DNA from 2 places in the Clostridium sp. Marseille-Q5894 genome. Region 1 is predicted to be linked to the other one. Evidence: a T-box and tRNA genes for the amino acid it is inferred to sense, from the RefSeq annotation. Region 1 holds a T-box; the other holds one or more tRNA genes.
What was found. A T-box is a leader RNA that pairs with one kind of tRNA and senses whether it is charged. The one in region 1 lies ahead of alaS (alanine--tRNA ligase), so its partner is inferred to be a tRNA-Ala.

Region 1 (8,863 bases):
ATATTTATAATGATTGAATATACTGGTTATATTAGGAAGATTCGCTTTTATAGTGAATCTTCTAATTATATTGTAGCTCTAATTGAAGTTGAGCAGGAAGATAAATTAATTACGATGAATGGCTATATGAATAATTTTAATGATTATGATAAATATCTATTTATTGGTGATTATGAGATTCATCCTAAATATGGAAAACAGTTTAAATTAAACGAGTATCGAATTATTTTAGCTAAAGAAAATGATGAAATTGTAAAATACTTGTCAAGTCCATTGTTTAAAGGAATCGGTAAAAAACTTGCTCAACAGATCGTTGATAGTTTAGGTGAAGACTGTTTAACGAAGATCAAAGCAGATAAGCATAGTCTCGATCTTGTGATTGGAATGACGGAAAAGCGTCGCGATATCATTTACGATACTTTAACTAATGCTGATTATGATCAAGAAGTGATGCAGTTTTTTATGGGCCATGGGATCAGTTTAAAAAATTTAGGTTTGATTCAGGCTTTTTATCAAGAAAAGACCCTGGAGATCCTTCAAAATAATCCTTATCAATTGATTGAAGATATTGATGGGATCGGTTTTAAGACTGCAGATGATCTAGCTTTAAAAACTGGTGGAACTTTAGATGATCCCAATCGAATCAAGGCAGCTATTGTCTATAGTATTAAACAGTATGGTTTCAATACTGGAAGTACCTATTGTTTACTTGAAGAAATCATAAAGATGTTTAAGAAAATCATCTATAATCTTGAAGAAACGATTTTTTATGATTATTTAGAACAATTGATTGATGAAGGATTGATCATTAAAGAAGATGAACGATATTATTATCATGAGATGTATGAAGCCGAAACAAATATCGCAAAATATTTAAAAGCACGAATTAATCGACCTGATGAATTATTTGATGAAGATGAAGTAGAGCGTCTTTTAAAAAATTATGAAAAAAAACAAGGGATAACTTATGCGTTAAAACAAAAAGAAGCATTAAATTATTTCTTAAAATCATCAGTGATGATTTTAACTGGTGGTCCCGGAACCGGTAAGACAACGATCGTTCAAGCCTTATTAAAAGTTTATACGACTTTATATCCAGAAGATCGTATTGGTTTAGTAGCACCTACAGGAAGAGCCGCTAAACGTTTGATGGAATTAACAGGAATCAATGCTTGTACGATTCATCGTTTATTAAAATGGGATCTACATAGTAATACTTTTGCAATGAATAAAAATAATCCTCTAGATATCGATGTTTTGATCATTGATGAGTTTTCGATGGTTGACTGCCTGCTTTTAAGTAAGTTATTTGAAGCGGGACGAAAGATCAATAAAATATTATTTATTGGCGATCATCATCAGTTACCGTCTGTAGCCCCAGGAAATGTTTTACAGGATCTAATTGAAGCCGGGATAAAAACGATTGAACTAGATGAAATTTTTAGACAAGCTAAAGATTCGGGAATCATCCAGTTAGCTCATCGTATTATTAATGATGAAATAGAAGATATGGCGATTTTTAATCAGTATCGAGATATAAATTACTTTCCCTGTTTAAATTATGATGTTGTTAAAAATGTTAAAACAATCGTAAAGAAGGCTTTGAATGAAGGATATGATGTTAATGATATTCAGGTGCTGGTTCCAATGTATCAAGGTGTTGCCGGAATCGATGCATTAAATGATGCTTTACAGGATGTTTTTAATCCTAAAGATGAATTTAGTGAAAGTTACAAAGTTGGCCGTGTCGAATATCGAATCAAAGATAAGATCCTACAATTGAAAAATCGTCCCGATGATGATGTTTTTAATGGTGATATCGGCACTTTGATCGAAATCTGTCGAAAAGATAACTTTGAGTATCTTCAAGATACTTTAGTAGTTGATTTTGATGGTAATATTGTCGAATATACTTCACAAAATTTTAATACGATCACTCATGCATACTGTATGTCGATTCATAAATCGCAGGGAAATGAGTTTAAGATCGTAATTATGGCAGTATTATCTGATTATTATGTTATGCTAAGACGTAATCTATTGTATACAGCAATAACTCGTGCTAAACAATCTCTCTTTATTTTGGGGAATTCTAAAGCATTTATGCATGGTCTTAATAATTATCAAGATGGTCGTCGTAAAACAACTTTAAAAAAACGTTTTGAAAATAGTAAAGAATTAAGTGTGTATGATTTTTTAGAATCATGACAAACTAAACTGAGGTGAGAATATGTTAGCAAGAAATAAATTACTGATTGGTTTAACTGTTGCTTCACTGATGATTTTATTTAGTGAGTGTGAATGTGTTGAAGATATGATGGATAATTTAAAAGCAAAGATGTAAGATGAGACTTGAAAAATAAATATGGATAGTTTATAATTTGGTAAATCGTTGAAAAAGAAGAGTACTGTAAAGATGTTTTAAGAGATAGTATGGCTGGTGAAAATACTAAGCATGTTTATAGGAAAGCTACTTTGGAGAGTAATTAATAATTACCGTGTAAGCTGCGTTACTAGCTAAATGAGGGCATGATTTATTCATGAACTAGGATGGTACCGCGATCAAAGTCGTTCCTAGAATTAGGAGCGGCTTTTTATATTGGATAAGGAGAAGAAAATGAAACAATTAACTGGAAATCAAGTAAGAAAAATGTTTTTGGATTTTTTTGAAAGCAAAGGTCATAAAGTTGAACCAAGTCATTCATTAATTCCAAATGACGATCCAACATTACTTTGGATCAATGCTGGAGTAGCAGCAATAAAAAAATATTTTGATGGAACTATAAAACCTGAAAATCCCCGCATTACCAATGCTCAAAAATCAATTCGTACTAACGATATTGAAAATGTTGGTAAAACAGCACGTCATCATACTTTCTTTGAAATGTTAGGAAACTTTTCAATTGGTGACTATTTTAAAAAAGAAGCTATTGATTTTGCTTGGGAACTATTAACAGATGAAAAATGGTTTGCTTTTGAAAAAGATAAACTATATATTACTGTTCATGATCATGATGATGAAGCATATAACTATTGGGTCGATGTTAAAGGTGTTGATCCTAGTCATATGTTAAAAACCCCAGGAAATTTCTGGGAAATTGGTGAAGGACCATGTGGACCAGATTCAGAAATCTTTTATGATCGTGGTGAAAAATATGATCCTGAAGGTTTAGGATTAAAATTATTTTATGAAGAATTAGAAAATGATCGTTATATTGAAATTTGGAATCTTGTTTTTTCACAATATAATTCACAAGAAGGAATTGCGCGAGAAGATTATCAAGAATTGCCACAAAAAAATATTGATACAGGAATGGGCTTAGAGAGAATTACAAGTATCATTCAGGATGGAGAAACTAATTTTGATACTGATTTCTTTTTACCGATCATTCATGAAGCTGAAAAACTAGCAAATGTAAGTTATCGTGAAAATAAGATGGCATATCGCGTGATTGCTGATCATATTCGTACAGTTACTTTTGCTTTAGCTGATGGAGCATTATTTGATAATGCTGGAAGAGGTTATGTATTAAGAAGAATTTTAAGAAGAGCTGTAAGATATGGTAAACAAATTGGTATTGAACAAGCTTTTATGTATAATTTAGTAGCTGTTGTTAGTGATGTAATGAAAGAATTCTATGATTATTTACCAGAAAAAGTTAGTTATATTAGTGATTTAGTTAAGAAAGAAGAAGAAGCTTTTCATAAGACGTTATCAAATGGTGAAAAATTATTAAGCAGTTTAATTGCTAAAAATAGCGATGGTACTATTAGTGGTAAAGATGCTTTTAAATTATATGATACATATGGTTTTCCATTTGAGTTAACATTGGAAATTGCTGAAGAGTCAGGTTTAAAGGTTGATGAAGAAGGATTTAAAGAAGAATTAAAGATTCAGCGGGAAAGATCTCGTGGTGCTCGTGAGGATAATGAATCAATGGCTAGTCAAAAACCTGATTTAATGGCTTTTGATCTGCCTTCAACTTTTGAATATGATCAGACAAATATTAACGGTGTAGTTATTGGGATATTTAAAGATGGTGTTAAAACAGATGTTTTAGATGATTATGGTGAAATTATTTTTGATGATACAACTTTTTATGCTGAAATGGGTGGTCAATGTGCAGATACAGGAATAATTTATAATGATAATTGTAAAGCAAGTGTAATCAATGTGTTAAAAGCTCCTAATCAACAGCATTTACATTTTGTTAAAGTTGAAGAAGGGACAATTAGTGTTGGTGATGTTTTAACATTAGAAATCGATAAAGTAAAACGTAATAAAATTATTGCTAATCATACAGCTACGCATTTATTACAGGCAGCTTTAAAAGAGGTTGTTGGTAGTCATATCAATCAAGCTGGTTCATATGTTGATGATAATCGTTTGAGATTTGATTTTACTCATTTTGAAAAGATTTCAAACGAACAGATCAAAGCAGTTGAAGAAAAAGTAAATAATGTTATTTTCCAAGGAATAGATGTCGAAATCGTCAACATGTCTAAAGAAGAAGCTTTATCAAGTGGAGCAATGGCTCTGTTTGATGAAAAATATGGTGATACTGTGCGTGTTGTTTCTGTAGGTGATTTTTCAAAAGAGTTATGTGGAGGCTGTCACGTAGCTAACAGTGCTAATATTGGTTTATTTAAAATTGAAACTGAAGAAAGTGTTGGTAGTGGCGTACGCAGAATTGAAGCAATCACTGGTAAAAGCGCTTATGAAGCTTTAGTTCAAGAAAAGGAAACAATAGATACTATCAGTAATCTTTTGAAATTAAAAAATCGTAAAGAAGTAGTAAATAAAGTTAGTGCTTTAAATGAAGAATTAGCTGCTGTTAAAAAAGAAGTAGAGACTTTAAATGCTAAATTGAATGCTTTAAATGCAGCTAGTAAAGTTAATGATATTCAAGAAATCAATGGGGTCAAAGTATTATTTGTCGAAGAAACTTTAGAAAGTGCTAAAGCAAAACAGTTAACTTTTGATTTTAGGGATAAAATTGATTCGGGAATAGTAATTTTAGTATCACAGTTTGAAGATAAATGTTCATATTATGTTGGGGTGACTAAAGATTATGTTGCTAATGGTTTCAAAGCTGGCGATATTGTTAAAAAAATAAATGCTGTAGTAGCAGGACGTGGTGGCGGAAAACCGGATTTTGCTCAAGGTGGTTGTCCAATCAATAAAAAAGTTATTTGTATTAAAGAAGAACTTAAAAATTTCTTTTAATTTACTTATAATTAGTGTAAAATGATGATATAGGTGTAACCTTAAAAGGAGGTCGAATAATATGCATGATTTAACAAAAACAAAAGTATTTAGTTCTGAGGATATGCGTCGTGAGATGATTCGCAGCAATCTTCAAACGGTAATAGATGCTTTAAACGAAAGAGGATATAATGCAGTACATCAGATTGCAGGTTATTTAATCTCTAATGACCCTGCGTATATCTCTAGTCATAAAAATGCTAGAAATATCATTCAACAAATCGAGCGTGATGAAATCATCGAAGAATTAGTTAAATCGTATTTGGAGAAATAGGATGGAACGTGTATTAGGATTAGATTTAGGCTCAAGGACATGTGGTATTGCCATGAGTGATGCATTAGGAATGATAGCTCATGGCGTTGAAACATATCGTTTTGCTGAAGATGAATATGAAAAAGCAGCTGATTATATTAAAGATATAATTGACAAAAATAACATCAAAACTGTAGTGTTAGGATTACCAAAGCATATGAATGGTGATTTAGGAATAAGAGCTGAGATTTCAATTAAATTTAAAGAAATGTTAGAAAAAAAAGTGGCGGGGTTAAATGTTGTTTTAGTTGATGAGCGTTTAACTACAAAAATAGCGCAGGATCAATTGATTTTTGCTGATGTTTCTAGAAAAAAGAGAAAAAAAGTAATTGATAAAATGGCAGCGGTAGCAATATTACAGGGCTATTTAGATGCTAATTAGAAAGGAAATTTAATGGAAGCAAATAAAATCCAAGTAATTGACGATCAAGGAAATGAAAAAGAGTTTGAAGTATTATTTACTTTTAATAATGATGAATTAGGTAAGCAATACGTTTTATACTATGATTCGTTAGCTGAAGAACCAAGTGTTTTTGCATCGATTTATGATGATGAAGGAAAATTATACCCAATTGAAAGCCCTGATGAATGGGAATTAGTTGAAGAAGTTTTTCAAAGTTTCATGGCTGAAAATCAAGATGATCATGAATGTTGTAATGGACATGGTGAAGGTGGCTGCTGTCATGAAGATGATCATGGGTGCTGTGGTGAACATAATCATAATGATCATGAATGCTGTAAAAATAAATGTGATTAATAATAAAAAGCTAAAATATTTAGCTTTTTTATTATTAATGGATAAAGGGGATAAATGATGGCAATATTGGGAATTTTTGGAAAAAAAAGAATAACAGAATCTTTTTTTGTTAATTCATTTGGTAATAATCAAACACGCGGTATTTATACTTTTCAAATAGATATTGATAATGGTGAAATTTTATTTAGAAAATATTTTAATACACCTTCTGATCCTATATATAGTTTTAATTATGGGCGATTTGTTTGTATTACATACAAAAATAAGACGGGTACAAATGTTGATGGCGGAATTTGTTCTTATGCGGCAACTGCAGATATATTAGCTTTAGTTTCTCGAGTCAGTGATCATGGAAAAACATATATTCATGCCTGCACTAATGGTGATCATGAAACGGCAGATAAATTATTTGCTGTAAATTATTATAATGGAGAAATCATAGTAATTAAAATAGAAAAGAAAAAACTGGTTGTACCAATTTTTAGCTATAAATTGAAAGAATCAAGTGTTGATTATGCAAAATCAAATCCTGTTTTTATTGATTTTACGCCAGATAAAAGACGTTTAGTTGTGATTGATCTAGGAACTGATAAAGTATGGCTCTTTAAAGTTGGGGAAAAAGAAATTTTTCTTGATGAAGAACATTCATTTGTTTTAGAACCAGGCTCTGGCCCAAAGAAAATAATGTTTAGTAACTGTGGTAAATATGCCTATATTTTATATGAATTATCAAGCACGATAGGCGTTTATAAATATCATGATCTAAAATTTGATTTAATTCAAATGATCGATACATATCCTAAAAATGAATTTGATGAAAAAAATTATGCAAGTCAAATGATTTTTAGTGAAAACGAGGAGCGAATCTTTGTTACGAATCGAGGTCATGATAGTTTAACGCTGCTGAATCGTGATTTAGAAACTGGAGAACTTACTTATCAAGAATTTGTGGACACAGCTGCAAATCCTGGTGATTTAGCGTTGTTTAAAGATCGCTGGATCGTAGTTACTTGTCAAAAAGGTGGTGTTATAGAAAGCTACGAATTTAGAAATGAACGTGGCGGAATGATTTTTGAAACAAATTTTAGTTATTTAGTAAATGAACCAGTTTGTATTACTAAATTTAATAAAGATTACTAGAGATGATCTCCATCTCTTTTTTTTGAAAGAAAAATGGACATACTAAATGTAGAATTGTCAATTTTTGTTATATTTACAGATAAGTTGAATAAGTGAGAAAAATATCTTATAATGTAAAAAACGGAGGAGATTATGAAAAGAAAGCAAAAAATTATTATAGGTACGATTATAGCTGTTTTAATTATTGTTTTTAGTTTGTTATTTTTTTATTTTGATGGACAAAAAGCAGTATCTGCAAAAAGTGAAGAAGTTGTTGTTGAAATTTCTGGATCAACAAGCACAGTAATAAATCAGTTAGATCAAGCAGGTTTAATAAAGAATAAAATGGTTGCTGATGTTTATGCAAAATTACATAAACATGATCTTATTGCAAATGTTTATGTTTTAAATAAAAATATGGATTTAAAGACGATTTTAAAGATTCTTGAAGGAGATAAAAATTATATTTCTACTGCAAAGATTACTATTTTAGACGGCAATACGATTCCTGAATGTGCTAGTCAAGTCGCAAAAGCATTAGATATTGAGGTTGATACAACTAATTTAAATGATGAACAAATCTTGGCAGCAAAGACACAAAAGGTATTGGAAAAATGGGCTGATAAAGAATATTTGCAAACATTAGTTGATAAATACTGGTTTTTAGATCAATGTATTTTAGGAAATGAAATCATGTTTCCTTTAGAAGGATATTTTGGACCAGAAACTTATGTGATAACATCTAAAAAAACGACGATTGAGGATGTTACGAAAATGATGTTAGATCAGATGGATAAGAATTTAAGTGCAATTAAAGATAAAATTGCAGAATTTAAAATAAATGGTAATAATGTGACTGTTCATCAGTTCTTATCATTAGCATCAGTAGTTCAATGTGAGGCTTCAGGGAATAAAGATGTTCAAACTAAGATTGCGGGAGTTTTTATGCATCGTTTAGAAATAAATATGCGTTTACGTAGTGATGTTACGGTAAATTATGCAAATCAGATTAAAACTGTTGCAGTTACATATAATCATTTAGAAGTGGATTCTAAGTATAATACATATAAGTATGAAGGTCTGCCAATTGGACCAATAAGTACGGTTTCTAATGAAATTTTAGATTCATGTCTGAATTATCAAAAAACTGATGATTTGTTCTTCTTTGCTTTAAAAGATGGAACAGTAATTTTTTCAAAGACATATGATGAACATCAGCAAGTAGTAAAGGAAAATAAGTGGTATTAATAATGAAGTATTTTAAAGAGTTGGAAAAAGATGCGATTGAACGAAATATTCCCGTTATGCAACGTGAAGGATTAGAATTTATGATCAATGTTTTTAAAGAAAATAATTGTCGTAACTGTTTAGAAATTGGTAGTGCAATCGGTTATTCAGCGATGATGTT
Region 2 (8,863 bases), on a different contig from region 1:
TGAGTTTATTCAAATGTGGCAAACTGTAATTGAGAAATTTTTAAGTCAAGATGATTATGCTAGAATAGTTAATGAGCGACATTTTGATCGTTTAGTTAATCTTTTTGATAATGAAAAAATATATACCGGGGGTAATTATGATCGTGATGATCTATGGATCGAACCAACTTTAGTTAGTGGAAATGATAGTAGTTTTATGGATGAAGAAATTTTTGGTCCTATTTTACCAATCATCACATATAAAGATCGTGATGAGATCGTAGAAATTATCGAACGCCATCCGTTTCCTTTGGCGCTATATATTTTTTCTAATGATAAACAATATATTCAATATTTAACAAAACGATTATCATTTGGCGGTGGTTGCATAAATGACTGTATAAGTCATTTAGTATCAGCTAAGGTGCCGTTTGGGGGTGTTCGCTATTCAGGGATGGGACAGTATCATGGTAAAGATAGTTATATTGCTTTTAGTCATAAACAGACGATTCATCATCGTTTTTTGAAAAGAAACTTTATCTCATTATATCCACCGTATTCAAAGTATTTATATAAGTTGGTAGAAAAAGTATTAAAGTAGTGATGGAAGTTTTTAATAATAATATTTTTTGAAATTAAATTGTATTAGTGTTTGGTTTGGGCATTATTTAATGGTTTAAAGCATATATTTAGATAGGTGATTTTGTGAAAAAAACATATCTAATAATTGCAATAACTGTTGTCATATATATATTCACTAAATGTTTTTATTTAAGTAGTCCAGTAGCTGTTAGTAAAGAACTAACGTTAGAAGGGGTATCGGTGGTAATAGATCCAGGACACGGCGGTCTTGATAATGGTGCTAGTGTGGGAAAAATATATGAATCAGAATTGAATTTAAAAATATCATTTGCATTAAAAGAAGAATTGGAAAATCGAGGTGCTAAAGTGTATATGACACGAGAAGATGATCAAGATATGACAAAACGTAATTATAATTATTCTAAGCAGGATGATATGTATTTACGTGTAAAAAAGATTGATTCATATAAGAGTGATTATCTGATAAGTATTCATTTAAACTCAGCACCAACTTCAAGTGCATGGGGATCGCAAGTGTTTTATTATAAAAATAGTGAAAAAGGTAAACGTCTAGCAAGTGAAATTCAAGCGGCAATGGTGGAAGTGACAGGAAGTCCTAAGCGAATATCCGGTGCCAGTTTTAGGGTATTGAGAGCAACCCAAACATTAGGAGTACTGATTGAATGTGGATTTATATCTAATGCTAATGAACGAGGGCAGCTTCAAAGTTCTAAGTATCATCAAAAGCTGGCAGTAAAAATTTGTGATGGTCTAGAAAAATATCGGGAAAAGTATCCTGAAGATACAATTAATGAAGAGGATTATGAAAAAATATTAAATTAATACTTTTTATAAATGATATAGATTTAGATAATATAAAAATAGTTGAGATCATTAAGGGGTTCTTACTCGATAATGGGTAATTAAAAAAGAAAAGATTTCAAAAAATGATCATATTTAATAATTATTTAAGAAATCTCTTTTTTAATGTTTACCCTAAAGTAAGAAAGAACCCATTAAGGAATCTTAACTATTTTTGTTTGATAAAATATATGCAGTTGTAGCATAAAAAAATAATCTTAAAGATACTACATCATATAGTATCTTTAAGAAATTAATGATTATTATATCTATAATTATAGAATTGATACATAATAATTAGTACATATATAAGGGCTATAACGTTAAGAAAGTTATAGTTTAGATGAATTAAAATACTATTAATGAATGGATCGATATAATTGACAAGAATTATTCCTAGAATTCCCCACATCAAACTATAAAACATACAAATTCTACCAGAATAATTATGAGAAATTTTAGAATAGTTCCAGATCTGGATATTTGAATCTTTTGATAAGAAATAATGTGTCAGATATTCTAATGCAGTACAACAAATTAGAGAATAAAAAAATGTGTCGAAATTATTTTGATAATAGGGAACGGTCTTTAAAATCAATAGTGCTCCAAAACCGTATATAGGAATGAAAGGTCCTTTTAATAACCCTGAAAAATATATCTTACGTTCTAAAATAGATACATATATAGATTCCATAATAAAACCTAAAAAAGTGTATATAGCAAATTTTACCATTATTACCTCCTGTAATATAATTATGAAAAAAAATAAAAAATATGCAAAATTGTATTAAAACTTTATGTTGTGATAATAAAGGAGTAAAAAGAGTTTATATTTTTGCCCGAATTGCAAGCAGAGAGTGGAAATAAGATAAAAAAGTTCTAATTTTTATAGAAAATCGTATTTTTAGTTATACCAATTTTAGCCAGTTCGGGAATGTCAAGAAATTTGTGTAAGTAATTTTATTAAATTGTCAAAGAACTATAGAAATGACTTATATCGAGTATATATAGGTCATTTTATTTTTCTAAATATTTTTGGATTCTTGTTGAAAATCTATCATCCATCATTAATTGATTCATAACCATTGCCCAATTTGATACACGCCCACCTGACCATTTTTTCGATAATTCAAGAACTCTTAAATATAACACTTTTAATACCGCTGTCTCATTTGGAAATGCTCCTTTTTTTATGACCTTTCTAAAACTTGAATTGACACTTTCAATTGCATTGGTTGTATACATAACTTTTCTGATGGCTGATCCATAATCAAACAGCTGTTCTACATGATGAATGTTCCTTTCCCATACATCAACTGCTCCCGGATATTGTTTCCACTCATTCTTGAATGTTTCAAATGCGTTTTTGGCCGCCTTTAAACTAGGAGCTCCATAAACTTTTTTCAATGATTGTGTAAATCGCTTATAATCCTTGCTTGGGACATATTTAATAGAATTCCTTATAAGGTGGACAATACATCTTTGTACCACAACATTGGGAAATATTGCTTTCGCACCATCTTCAAGTCCACTAACACCATCCATAGATATAAAGAAAACATCTTCCACACCTCTCGCTTTGATTTCATCAAAAATCTGCATCCATTTATGCTTGCTTTCTGTCTCGTTTAACCATAACCCCAGTATTTCCTTGTTTCCATTGATGTCATAGCCTAAAACAGCATATACAGCATATTCCTTTACCTCATAATCATTTCTTACTGTCACATATAAACAGTCAACAAACAAGAATGCATAACATTGAGATAGTGGTCGGTTTTGCCAGTTTTCCAGTTCAGGAATGATAGCATCGGTTATATCGGAAATCATTTCATGAGAAACCGAAAATCCATAGATATCTTCAATTGTGGTTGATATATCTCTTTGAGACATTCCTTTTGCATACATTGAGATGACTTTATTTTCAATGTCCGAAACATCTCTCGTTCTCTTAGGAATAATTTGCGGTTCAAAAGATGCCTCCCTGTCTCTAGGTATATTAATATCTAATTCTCCTCTTGATGTTTTTATTTTTTTAGGAGAATAACCATTTCTTCTGTTTAATGTCTTTTTTTCTTCTTTACTGTTAGATGCATAACCAAGATGGTTGTTCATTTCTCCCTGAAGCATTGATTCAAATAATGGTCCAAAAATATCTTTTAAAGCTTCATCCATATCCTGTGCTGATTGTGGATTATAAGTATCAATAATTTGTTGAGCCAAAGCTACTGTTTTTGGATCTCTTTTTATTCTTGCCATATTTCATTAACCTCCATATTTTTAATTTTGATAATAAGAAAAGTGTGTAGCAGTAATATAACACATATTACTTACTTACACACTTTATTTTACACTCCCGCCAGTTTCTTTGACAAATAGCTGTTCTGCAGGAAGATAACCAAGTATCTTCCTTTTCTTTTGATTGATTTTTTGATTAATATCTAATGTTTTTTCTTTATCTATTGTATTAATATCAGTTCCTTTCTTTATAAAATATCTTATAAGTCCATTGCAGTTTTCATTTGATGCCCTATCACATGAATGATATGGTCTCCCAAAATAAATCTTTGTACGCTGTTCTTTTGATCCTGGTTTCTTTTCCATATCCTTCCATCTGGCAAATTCATTTCCATTATCGAATGTAATGGATCTGAATATTTTCTTAAAATCGTCACTATAAAATTTATGAAGCTTATTGATCTGCATATAAACTTTTTTAGAAGATTTTGATGTAATAGGAATCATATAATAGAATCTTGTTTTTCTTTCAATCAGGGTCAAATAGGCACCATTTTGTCCATCTCTTGGACCAGTGACAAGATCACCTTCCCAGTGACCAAATTCCTCTCTTGTATCAACGCTTTCAGGTCTTTCCATGATAGAAGTTCCCTTCTGTCTTTTAGGGATATAAGTTTTCCAGTTCTTTTTCGTCTTTCTTCTTAGCATTCTAGGCAGATCAATTGGTTTTATCGAAACTTTTCCTTCGTGTATGTAATTATAGAAAGTCTTAGTAGAAACAGTTACCATATTTTTAATTTTATCTTTTTCATGAAGGCGAAGATAATTGATAGTCTCATCAACAGAGGAAAGTCTATTTGATTTCATTTCATTTTCAACGAGAGTGATAAAATCATGAGCCTTATGAAGTTTAGAATTGTTAGGGGTCTTATGGATCTTAGATCTTTTTTCAAAGGCAGCCAAAGCAGAAAGTTCAGTACGTTCATTAAGATAGGTATCTCTAACAGTGATAGTGGCATCCTTAATGATAGAATAGACATTAGAGACAGAAGTACCAACAGAAACAGCCAAATAATGAATGAATTGAGTTTTACCGATATTACGCTTATGACCAGAATGCAGAGCGTTAAAACGAATAAGTTCATTAACAATAAATTCATAATGAAAAAACTGAAGGTGTTTATTTTTAGATTTTTGTGATATAGTATAAGTGTTCATAGAGAGTCTCCTTTATTAGGTTTTGGTCGACTAAAATAATACGACTTCTATGAACATTTTTCATGTAAAAAATTAAAAATTGAGACTAGAGGGAGTTGGCGGCGAAATGTAATGATTGGCTAGCCAATCATTACATTACCTTAATTCCAGTTTCATTTTACAATACACAGTTTATATTTTTGTCAAAAAATATAATTAAACTATTGACGATTAAAAATATGTGTGTTATTATATCTTGGCAGTCGATTGATGGGCCTGTAGCTCAGTTGGTTAGAGCGCACCCCTGATAAGGGTGAGGTCGATGGTTCAAATCCATTCAGGCCCACCATTAATTAATTGCAATAATATATGGGCCTGTAGCTCAGTTGGTTAGAGCGCACCCCTGATAAGGGTGAGGTCGATGGTTCAAATCCATTCAGGCCCACCATATATATTTATAGTTAATTGGGGCCTTAGCTCAGCTGGGAGAGCACCTGCCTTGCACGCAGGGGGTCAGCGGTTCGATCCCGCTAGGCTCCACCAATTTGAATATTTAGTCTGCTTAGGCAGGCTTTTTAATTATTTTAAGGAGAAAAATATGATGAATCATGTAATAATTTTGATTGTATCTTTTTATATATATAGCTTTATGGGTTGGGTTTGGGAATCTATTATTTTGCCACTGGCAAGAAAAGAAGTGCCTTATAATAGAGGTTTTTTAAATGGCCCATGGATACCGATTTATGGTTTTGGAGCAATGTTAGTAATTATTTTGTTTGATATACATCAAATTAGTTACCCAATTCATGTTTTATTTTTAAGTAGTGGTGTCGTTGCTTGTTTACTGGAATATCTTACTTCATTTGTTATGGAAAAGTTATTTCATCGACGCTGGTGGGATTATAGTCAAAAGGCATTTAATATAAATGGACGAGTTTGTTTAGAGGGATTTCTTTGTTTTGGTTTATTTAGTGTTGTGGCGATAAATTATATTCAGCCTTTTTTTACTAAAGAGTTGTTAAAAGTTAATGAAAATATATTATTTATTATTAGCGGTATTTTAACGATCGGCTTTATCTTTGATACGATCATATCTACGCACATTGCTTTAGATATAGAGAAGAAGCTGGATCTTGTAAAACAGATTTTAGAAGAGCGGGAAGAAAAAATTATTGCTGAATTAGAAAGAGGACATGCTAAAACTTTAGAAAAATTAGAGAAAAAAGGTCTTGAATGGCGAAAACAACAATTGTTATTAAAAACATTATTGAAAAAGGAGAAATTGTTTAAATATCGTCATCGGCGTTTGATTAGAGCGTTCCCACAAATAATAAAAAAGAAGCGAGGTGATGATTAGTGTTGAAAAAATATTTTGGGACAAAACAATTTTATAAAGAAGTAACGACGATTGCACTTCCGATAATGGGACAGCAGTTTATTACTACTTTTGTTAATTTGATTGATAATGTTATGATTGGTAGTGTTGGTAATATTGCGTTAACTTCTGTAACGGTAGCGAATCGTTTCTTTTTGATTATGAATTCGATTTTATTTGGGTTATGTGGTGCTGCAGGAATTTATATTGCTCAATTTTATGGTGCAAAGAAAAAGAATAAATGTCAGGAAGTTTTTAATATAAATATGGTTTTTTCGCTTGGGGCGGCTATATTTTTTTCTTTATTATTATTTGTAGTTCCTAAGTTTGCGATCCAGCTTTTTTCACAAACACCAGTAATTGTTGAAGAAGCCGTTGCTTATCTTAAGATTGCAAAATTTACGTATGTTCCTTTTGGAATCTCTTTTACTTGTATGATGGCGTTAAGAGCAGTTGGAATCAATAAAATTCAATTAAAAGTAGGGACTGTTGCGGTACTTACAAATACATTATTAAATTATTGTTTGATTTTTGGGCATTTTGGATTGCCTAAAATGGGAATTCAAGGGGCAGCTATTGCAACATTGATTGCAAGATTAGTAGAAATGACCATTTATTTAATGGTGTTGATAAAGAAACGACATTTCTTTAAATTTGATTTAAATGGATTATTGCATATTAATACGGATTTGCTTGTTAATATTGTTCATAAAGCTATTCCGTTGACTTTAAATGAAATTTTATTTTCTGTTGGACAAGCAATGGTTTTTAAATCATATATTAGATGTGATGAATATTTAGTTGCTTCTATATCTGTCGTAGATACAGTTTCTAATATTATGTTTATTGCTTTTGGGGGATTATCTTCAGCTGTGTCGATTATGATTGGAAATAAATTAGGTGCTGATCAACTCGATGAAGCTAAGGATAATGCTAGAAAATTATTGTGTTTTTCACTAATGGTTTCTTTGGTAGTTGGAACCTGCTGTTTTTTGGCAGCACCTTTTGTACCGAATTTATATAATGTAGATGTTTCGATAAAGGAAACGATCGTAGCCTTGCTTAGAATAAAGTCGATAATAATTAATGTATATGCTTTTAATGTGTGTATCTTCTTTATATTGAGGGCTGGTGGTGATGCTTTAAGCACAATGATCATGGATAGTGGTTTTTTATGGCTGGTAAATGTATTGGTTTCAACGTTGTTATCAATGTTTACGGAGCTACCATTAGTTACTTTGTATATGATCGTGGAAAGTTTAGATTTTATTAAATTAATAATTGCGATATATTTTTTGAAAAAAGAGCGTTGGGTCAAAAATATTGTAGTAGTAGGAGAGTAGAATGAAAAAAGAAAATTATTTTATTAAAACGCTTAATGGAATGGCATATGGCTTTTTTTGCAGTTTGATAATTGGAACGATTTTAAAACAGTTAGGAAGCTTTACGCAAATTAATGAGCTAACTGCATGGGGGCAAACAGCAACGTATCTGATGGGACCGGCAATTGGTGTAGGAATTGGTTGTGCGGTGGACGCTAAAGGATTAAATCTGATTGCGGCTATTATTGCAGGAAGTATTGGTGCAGGAACTTTTAATGGCAGTGCAGCGACGACAGGTAATCCTATAGCGGCGTATGTTGCGGTAATTGGTGCAATCGAAATAACTCGTTTTGTTCAAGGAAAAACACCGATAGATATTTTACTGGTACCTTTTACTGCGATTATTGTAGCCGGGATAATTACAATTATTGTTGGACCATATTTAACGAAATTGATTTTAGGAATTGGTGATTTGATTAACCAAGGTGTAAATATGCAGCCAATTTTAATGTCAATTGTAGTTGCAGTTTTGATGGGAATGGCTTTAACGGCACCGATTTCTAGTGCGGCAATTGGGGTGATGCTGGGATTAAATGGTTTGGCGGCTGGTGCTGCTTTGGCAGGATGTTGTGCTCAAATGATTGGTTTTGCGATGATGTCAATAGAGGATAATGATATTGGAGAAGTGATTGCAATTGCGATTGGAACGAGTATGCTGCAGTTTAAAAATATTGTTCAAAAACCAATTATTTGGATTCCACCAATTATTGCTAGTATCATTATTGCTCCGATATCGACTTGTGTATTAAATATCTCATGCACACCAGTTGGTTCTGGAATGGGAATGGCTGGGTTAGTTGGAATATTAGAAGCGATTAATGTAATGGGAAGTAGTTATTGGATTCCGGTTATTGTTATTGATATAATTGCACCAGCTTTTATTTCTTGGACTAGTTATAAAATGTTAAAGAAATGTGCTTTGATAAAGAGCGGAGATTTGAAATTGAAACAGTTTTAATTGAATATAAAAAAGAAGCAGCATATAATGTTGCTTCTTTTGTGTTAATCAGTTGAAAATAACGCAATAATATCATTTGTAGACATTTTAGTGATACTGCCGTTATTGTTTTCGATAAAGATATTAGATAAATCTTGTTTTTGTTCTTGAAGTTTTTGAATTTTTTCTTCAATACTATTTTTCATAATTAATTTATATACTTGAACATTATTTGTTTGACCAATGCGATAAGCGCGATCAGTCGCCTGATTTTGAGCCGACATGTTCCACCATGGGTCATAGTGGATAACG

Region 2: it has a tRNA-Ala gene. The T-box ahead of alaS (alanine--tRNA ligase) is inferred to sense a tRNA for this amino acid. The anticodon was not compared.

Annotation. Positions count from the first base shown of each region.
Region 1 is NZ_CAMPPT010000012.1:4,055-12,917, reverse strand. It holds gene mnmA (tRNA 2-thiouridine(34) synthase MnmA) at 1-10, shown strand, start outside; gene recD2 (SF1B family DNA helicase RecD2) at 10-2,208, shown strand; T-box leader at 2,384-2,579, shown strand; gene alaS (alanine--tRNA ligase) at 2,618-5,227, shown strand; gene OC535_RS13810 (IreB family regulatory phosphoprotein) at 5,289-5,540, shown strand; gene ruvX (Holliday junction resolvase RuvX) at 5,542-5,961, shown strand; gene OC535_RS13800 (DUF1292 domain-containing protein) at 5,974-6,336, shown strand; gene OC535_RS13795 (beta-propeller fold lactonase family protein) at 6,394-7,476, shown strand; gene mltG (endolytic transglycosylase MltG) at 7,609-8,703, shown strand; gene OC535_RS13785 (O-methyltransferase) at 8,706-8,863, shown strand, end outside.
Region 2 is NZ_CAMPPT010000001.1:255,669-264,531, forward strand. It holds gene OC535_RS01135 (aldehyde dehydrogenase family protein) at 1-580, shown strand, start outside; gene OC535_RS01140 (N-acetylmuramoyl-L-alanine amidase family protein) at 685-1,404, shown strand; gene OC535_RS01145 (putative ABC transporter permease) at 1,676-2,155, opposite strand; gene OC535_RS01150 (IS256 family transposase) at 2,440-3,681, opposite strand; gene OC535_RS01155 (IS30 family transposase) at 3,766-4,878, opposite strand; tRNA gene OC535_RS01160 (tRNA-Ile) at 5,130-5,206, shown strand; tRNA gene OC535_RS01165 (tRNA-Ile) at 5,229-5,305, shown strand; tRNA gene OC535_RS01170 (tRNA-Ala) at 5,325-5,400, shown strand; gene OC535_RS01175 (putative ABC transporter permease) at 5,459-6,214, shown strand; gene OC535_RS01180 (MATE family efflux transporter) at 6,214-7,575, shown strand; gene OC535_RS01185 (PTS sugar transporter subunit IIC) at 7,577-8,572, shown strand; gene OC535_RS01190 (DEAD/DEAH box helicase) at 8,617-8,863, opposite strand, start outside.